Linked DNA regions of Colwellia sp. M166. The protein of the gene in region 1 interacts with the protein of each later gene in a pairwise test. Links are inferred from orthologs where the notes say so. Each region holds a gene or a part of one and is shown in the gene's direction. Other genes may lie near its edges.

Region 1 (3,282 bases):
GAAGCTAAGTACCTACATTCATGTAGGTAAGGCATTGATTTCGATAATGGTTATTCTCGACAACTGCTCCAGCGTTGTTCTAATGAATCACATCGCTGTGAGAACCTTATCGAAATCAACAACACGGCCTGTAAGCCTTTTAAAATGACACCTCGGGAGCTTATCTTGATTCGATAATCGCCGATAATTTCTTTCATATAGAATAACTACATGCAAAAAAATTTCGTTGTTCTCAAACTGCTGGTAAGCGCTGAGAGAGAATAAACTTAATAGGTTTAGTATTACTTTACGATATACAAAATTAAATATAACAGTAAAAATAATGTATCATTCCTTTGTTTTATTATAAAGTGCGCTGATGTGAAATATTTAATTCTTTTGATCTAGGTAGCTATGGCGGGGGGATATGACTATTATTCAATGGTGATTAGTGAATACACGCAGCGATTAATAACTATTGTTAATATTGAGTTATTCTCTAATTAAAACTTCTATATTCTATTTTTGCATAAAAAAGCCTTTTCTATTCTTTTTCTTTCGACATAAAAGAGATTACTCTTGCATCATTAATTAGTAATGGGCGTATACTCGACATGTTGCCGGAAAAGCAAAACTTAAATCAAACTATGCTTGATACCAATCAGCTAGCATCTTTTAAACAAAGTATTAACGATCTATCTCCTTTGCAGTTAGCGTGGGCTAGTGGTTATTTAGCCGCTAAAGCAGAAGGTGGCACCAGCCGTGCTGTAGCCACTTTAGAAACTACAACTGCTGTGCAAACAACGTTAACTATCTTGTATGGTTCTCAAACAGGTAATGCCAAAGGTGTAGCTAAGAGCTTAGCTGCTAAAGCGAGTGCTGAAGGCTTAACTGTTGAATTAAAGAGCATGGGTGAGATAAAGCCTAAAGCAATTAAAAATATTACTCACTTATTGATTGTTGCTAGTACCAATGGTGAAGGTGAAGCACCAGATGACGCCATTGCATTACATGAATTTCTTTCATCTAAAAAAGCACCTAGTCTTGAACATTTGCATTACAGCGTCTTAGCCCTGGGTGACACTAGCTACGAGTTTTTTTGCCAAACGGGTAAAGACTTTGACCTGTACTTAGATAAGTTAGGTGCAAAAAGAATTACACCTCGTGTTGATTGTGATGTTGACTATGATGCTGATGCTAATACTTGGTCGACTACTGTCATTGCACAAGCGAAAGAAATGCTTGAAAGTGAAAGTGCTACTAGCAATGTCGTGTCATTATCAAATGTTGTAAGCACTGAATCACAGTACACAAAACAAAGCCCATATGCTGCTGAGTTATTAGTAAGTCAGAAAATTACTGGACGAGATTCAGCTAAAGATGTCAGACATATTGAAATAGACTTAGCTGAGTCAGGTTTAACTTATCAGCCTGGTGATGCACTAGGTGTTTGGTTTGACAACTCAGCTTCGCTTGTTGAAGAGCTTCTTTTGACACTTGAACTTAATGCACAAGAAAAAGTTGCTGTTACAGATGAGAGTTTAACGTTAGTTGAAGCATTAACGACTAAGTTTGAAATAACGCAAACCTCAATTAATTTTGTCGAGTTCTGGGCCAATAAGTCTCAAGCGCCAGAGCTAATTGCTCTATTGAGTGATAAAACGGCTCTACGTGAATTTGCAGGCAATCATCAAGTTGTTGACGTTGTAAAATCAGCGCCTTTGGCTACGGAAAATACATTAACAGGGCAAGAATTTGTTGATGCCTTACGAAAAATTACGCCAAGACTTTATTCGATAGCTTCTTCACAAAGTGAAGTTGAAGAAGAAGTACATTTAACTGTTGGTCTGGTTCAATATCAGGCTGGTGAGGCGAACCGTCAAGGTGGTGCTTCAGGCTTTTTAGCTCATGGCGTTAATGAAGGCGGCGAAGTTAAAGTGTTTATTGAACATAATGATAACTTTAGGTTACCTGCGGATAGTAATACGCCTGTGATTATGATCGGACCTGGTACGGGAGTAGCGCCTTTTAGAGCCTTTATGCAGGAACGAGAAGCAACAGAAGCTTCAGGTGATAACTGGTTATTTTTTGGTGACCAAACTTTCACACAAGACTTTTTATACCAAGTTGAGTGGCAAAATTACCTTAAGTCAGGTCTGTTAACTAAAATAGACTTAGCTTTCTCTCGTGATCAAGCGGATAAAATTTATGTGCAAGATAGGTTACGTGAAAATGCAATTGAAGTATTTTCATGGTTAGAGCGCGGTGCGCATATTTATGTTTGTGGCGATATGAGCCGAATGGCAAAAGATGTTGAAGCTACATTACTGGATATTATAGCAACACAAGGCAAATTGTCTGAAGAGCAAGCAAGCGCTTACTTAAAAGATTTACGTAACGCCAAGCGTTATCAGAAGGATGTATACTAATGACTGATTTAATTGAAAAAAATCAAGCTAATGGGCCGTTAATTGTTGAAGGTAAACATGCTGATAATGAACGCTTAAAAGCGGAAAGTAATTTCTTACGCGGTACCATAGCCGATGACTTAAAAGATAATGTTACCGGTGGTTTTACTGCTGATAACTTTCAGTTGATCAGAACTCATGGCATGTATCAACAAGATGATCGTGATATTAGAAATGAACGTACTAAGCAAAAGTTAGAGCCGTTACACAATGTTATGCTGCGTGCTCGTATGCCTGGTGGCATTATCACCCCGACACAATGGTTAGCGATTGATAAATTTTCTCGTGAAAAAACCAGCTACGGTAGTATTCGTATTACCACACGCCAAACCTTTCAGTTTCATGGTGTATTGAAGCCTAATATTAAGTTAATGCATCAAACCTTAAATGAATATGGTATTGATTCTATCGCTACGGCGGGTGATGTAAACCGTAATGTACTTTGTACTACTAATCCTGTTGAATCTGAACTTCATCAAGAAGCTTATGAATGGGCTAAAAAAATTAGTGAGCATTTACTACCGAAAACACGTGCATATGCAGAAATTTGGCTAGATGGCGAAAAAATTGAAGAAGGTGCAAATGGTGAAGTTGTCGAGCCTATTTTAGGATCTACTTATTTGCCTCGTAAGTTTAAAACGACGGTGGTTATTCCCCCGCAAAATGATGTTGACGTACATGCTAATGATTTAAATTTTATTGCTATCGCTAAAGACGGGAAGCTTATCGGCTTTAATGTCTTGGTCGGTGGCGGTTTAGCTATGACACACGGAGATAAATCAACTTATCCACGTAAAGCGGATGACTTTGGCTTTGTTGAGTTAGCTAAAACCTT
Region 2 (3,291 bases), 970 kb from region 1 along the record:
TGATGAAATTGTCGTTGAATATCACTGAGATCATTGAAAATATCGGCATGATCAAATTCCATGTTATTGATCACTAAAGTATTGGGACGATAATGCACAAATTTAGAGCGTTTATCGAAAAATGCCGTATCGTATTCATCAGCTTCAATAACAAAAAACGGTGCATTGCCTAAACGTGCAGAGCAATCAAAGTTTTGTGGTACGCCGCCAATGAGGAACCCGGGCTCCATGCCGGCATATTGTAAAATCCAAGTCAGCATTGAACTTGTGGTAGTTTTACCATGAGTGCCTGAAACCGCAAGTACCCAACGGTCTTTTAAGACATTGTCTAGTAACCATTGTGGGCCAGAGATATAAGGAATTTTCCGATCGAGTACATGCTCAACCATGACATTGCCGCGTGTCATGGCATTACCAACAATAATTAAATCAGGTTCATCATCTAAATGCTCAACCAAGTAACCTTGCTTTAACTCGATGCCAAGTTGTGCTAACTGCGTGCTCATTGGCGGGTAAACATTCGCGTCGCAACCGGAAACACGAAAGCCCATTTGCTTAGCAATGGCGGCAATACCGCCCATAAATGTGCCACAAATACCTAATATATGAAGATGCATAAAAGCCTATTTCAATAGCTCTTACACTGCAAATGCTAGCTTGAGCTAAGGTTTAAATCAGAATGCGCTCAATATACCTTAATCTCACAAAAATACATATTGCAAAATCAAGGCATTTTGCCCACTATCAGAGCTGTTATTCCAAGTCTATTACTATCAACTGAATAAACGCATCGAGCAATTAACGGTATTATCGCAAGTTGATCACAACACAATTAACATTTGAGGCAATTCATGAGTCAGGCTACGCTGAAAAATATTACCATTTACCCAATAAAATCGAGTGCTGGCCTTGAGTTATCTAATAGTTGGGTGGAAGAGTTCGGCTTAGCCTTTGATCGTCGTTTTGTTGTTGCAAGCCCTGAAGGCGAATTTTTTACTGCTCGTACCCAGCCAAACTTATGTTTACTTCAAGCCAACTTAACCGCAACGGGCCTGATCATTACCGCACCGAAAATGCCGGCATTGGTGATTGATTATAATTTGCTGAGCCTCAATTATGTTGATGTGCAAGTTTGGAATGACACTATCAGCGCACAACAGTGCGAAGACGCTATCAACCAATGGTTTAGTCGCTACCTTCAAAAGCCCTGCCAATTACTGTTTTTTGGCACTGAGTCACAACGATTTGTTAAAAATAAAAATAGCCAAGTGGGTTTTGCCGACGGCTACCCTTTATTACTTATTTCACAAGCCTCACTTGAGCATTTAAACAGCCAATATCCACCTAACGCTCGAAGCATTCCAATGTCGCAGTTTAGGCCCAATATTGTAGTGAGCGATTGTGACGCCTTTACTGAAGATACTTGGCAAAAAATTCGTATTGGCGAGGTAGAGTTTGAAGTAACCAAGCCTTGTACTCGTTGTATTTTTACCACCATTAATCCTGAAAATGCGGTAAAAGATCACCAGCAAGAACCGTTAAAAACATTAAAAAACTATCGGCAATTAGCTAATGGCGATATTTTATTTGGCCAAAACTTAGTTGCACTTAATCAAGGACAAATTAAACGCGGTGACAAGCTTGAAGTATTAAGATACCAAGCTGCACCAGTATTTTCTGTAGCGAAACAATCAGCAACACCTGCTGACAATAATGAGCTGAGTAATAAAGAAAAAGCAGCACAATCGCAGCCAGTTAAGAAAAAGAAACCGCTAATAACCTTTAGTCGCTTTAATAAGTCAGTAACGGGTAACAACACCGAAACCTTACTTGAACAGGGCGAAAATGCCGGCTTAGTATTACCCTATTCTTGCCGTGCGGGTATGTGTGGTAGTTGTAAGGTTATGCTCGAACAAGGTCAAGTCACAGAAACTTGTCAAGACGGTCTATCCGATGAAGAGCAACAGCAAGGCTATGTTTTAAGTTGCTGTAGTACACCATTAACTGATGTGGTTATTAGGCATCCCGAGCGTAAACGTCGCAATAGACATAATGGTTAAATAAGGCAAAAGTCATGAAATTAAACTGCGATTTAGGTGAGTTTAAAAATAATAACGACGCCGATATAATGCCCTTGATTGATATGGCGAATATTGCCTGTGGCTTTCATGGTTCAGATCCAGTAACCATTAAAAACACCATTAAACTTGCCCACCAACATCAAGTCATTATCGGCGCGCATCCCAGTTATCCAGATGTCGAAAACTTTGGTCGACAATCTATGCAGTTAACACAAGATGAGTTAATTGCTAACGTGCAATATCAAATAGGGGCTTTACAAGCACTTTGCGTAGCAGAAAATACGCAAGTGCATTATGTTAAGCCGCATGGCGCACTCTACAACGATATGATGAAAGACCTAAACTTGTTTAATGGCATTTGTATTGCTATTGCCCAGTTAGTTCAACCGAGTCATCAACCTTTACCCTTAATGATGCAAGCATTAACTAACAGTGCGCCATTTCAGCAAATAGCTAAAAAGCACCAGATTCAGCTCTATTTTGAGGCTTTTGCTGATCGAGCTTATTTAGATAATGGTTTACTGGTACCGCGCAATGAAAACGGTGCGGTGTTAAGTAATAACCAAGACGTGGTGAGTCGCTGTCAGGATATACTGCAACAAAAACCGCTGCTGAGTATTAATCAACAGCCCTTGCAACTTCACATTGATGCTTTATGTGTACACGGCGACACACCAAATGCTTTTGCCATGATTAAAGCTTTGCGAGCGACCCTCAATGCAGAAAATAAGCCCAAATAGAATGGCCAATAAGCCAAAGAACAACACGTACTTTCAAGCAAACTTTAGCCTTGATATTGTCGCAGAAAACGCCTTACTGCTCAGTTGGCAAAGCAAAATTAGCATTGCACAACATAATGAAATCATTACCTTGCAAACACTGATTGAGCAGCAGCTCGGTACATACGTCATCGAAACCGTCGCCAGCTATCATTGCTTGATGATTTATTTTCGTCATCAAATGATCACAAGTACTGAAATTACTGAGCAAATTAAACAACTTGCTAAACGTCATCAACAACCAGTACAGCTAACCGATAATAACCTGTCCGTTGATTGTATTAAGATACCAGTTTACTACGATATCGAGCAACAATGGGATTTAGCTGAAGTGGCACACCGTTGCAACATGTCGAACGACGAAGTGATCAAACAGCATAGCAGCACTATTTATCGTGGCTTTGCCTTAGGCTTTACGCCGGGATTTTGTT

The links.
Region 2: the proteins of FGD67_RS14485 (region 1) and FGD67_RS10120 interact in binary tests that used the Escherichia coli proteins (3 or more experiments, as listed by UniProt). The link is inferred for Colwellia sp. M166 from one-to-one orthologs.

The regions. Positions count from the first base shown.
Region 1 is NZ_CP040755.1:3,193,787-3,197,068, forward strand. What follows is about bases 55-3,000. They hold FGD67_RS14485 (assimilatory sulfite reductase (NADPH) flavoprotein subunit), read left to right. Parts: upstream 55-593; coding sequence 594-2,408; downstream 2,409-3,000. Other genes in these bases: cysI (assimilatory sulfite reductase (NADPH) hemoprotein subunit), read left to right, coding at 2,408-3,000. Also shown: more of cysI, read left to right, coding at 3,001-3,282. UniProt on the Escherichia coli protein: Component of the sulfite reductase complex that catalyzes the 6-electron reduction of sulfite to sulfide. This is one of several activities required for the biosynthesis of L-cysteine from sulfate.
Region 2 is NZ_CP040755.1:2,222,881-2,226,171, forward strand. The notes cover bases 1-2,955. They hold FGD67_RS10120 (YcbX family protein), read left to right. Parts: upstream 1-851; coding sequence 852-2,060; downstream 2,061-2,955. Other genes in these bases: mpl (UDP-N-acetylmuramate:L-alanyl-gamma-D-glutamyl-meso-diaminopimelate ligase), read right to left, coding at 1-617; FGD67_RS10125 (5-oxoprolinase subunit PxpA), read left to right, coding at 2,075-2,821; FGD67_RS10130 (allophanate hydrolase subunit 1), read left to right, coding at 2,799-2,955. Outside these bases: more of FGD67_RS10130, read left to right, coding at 2,956-3,291.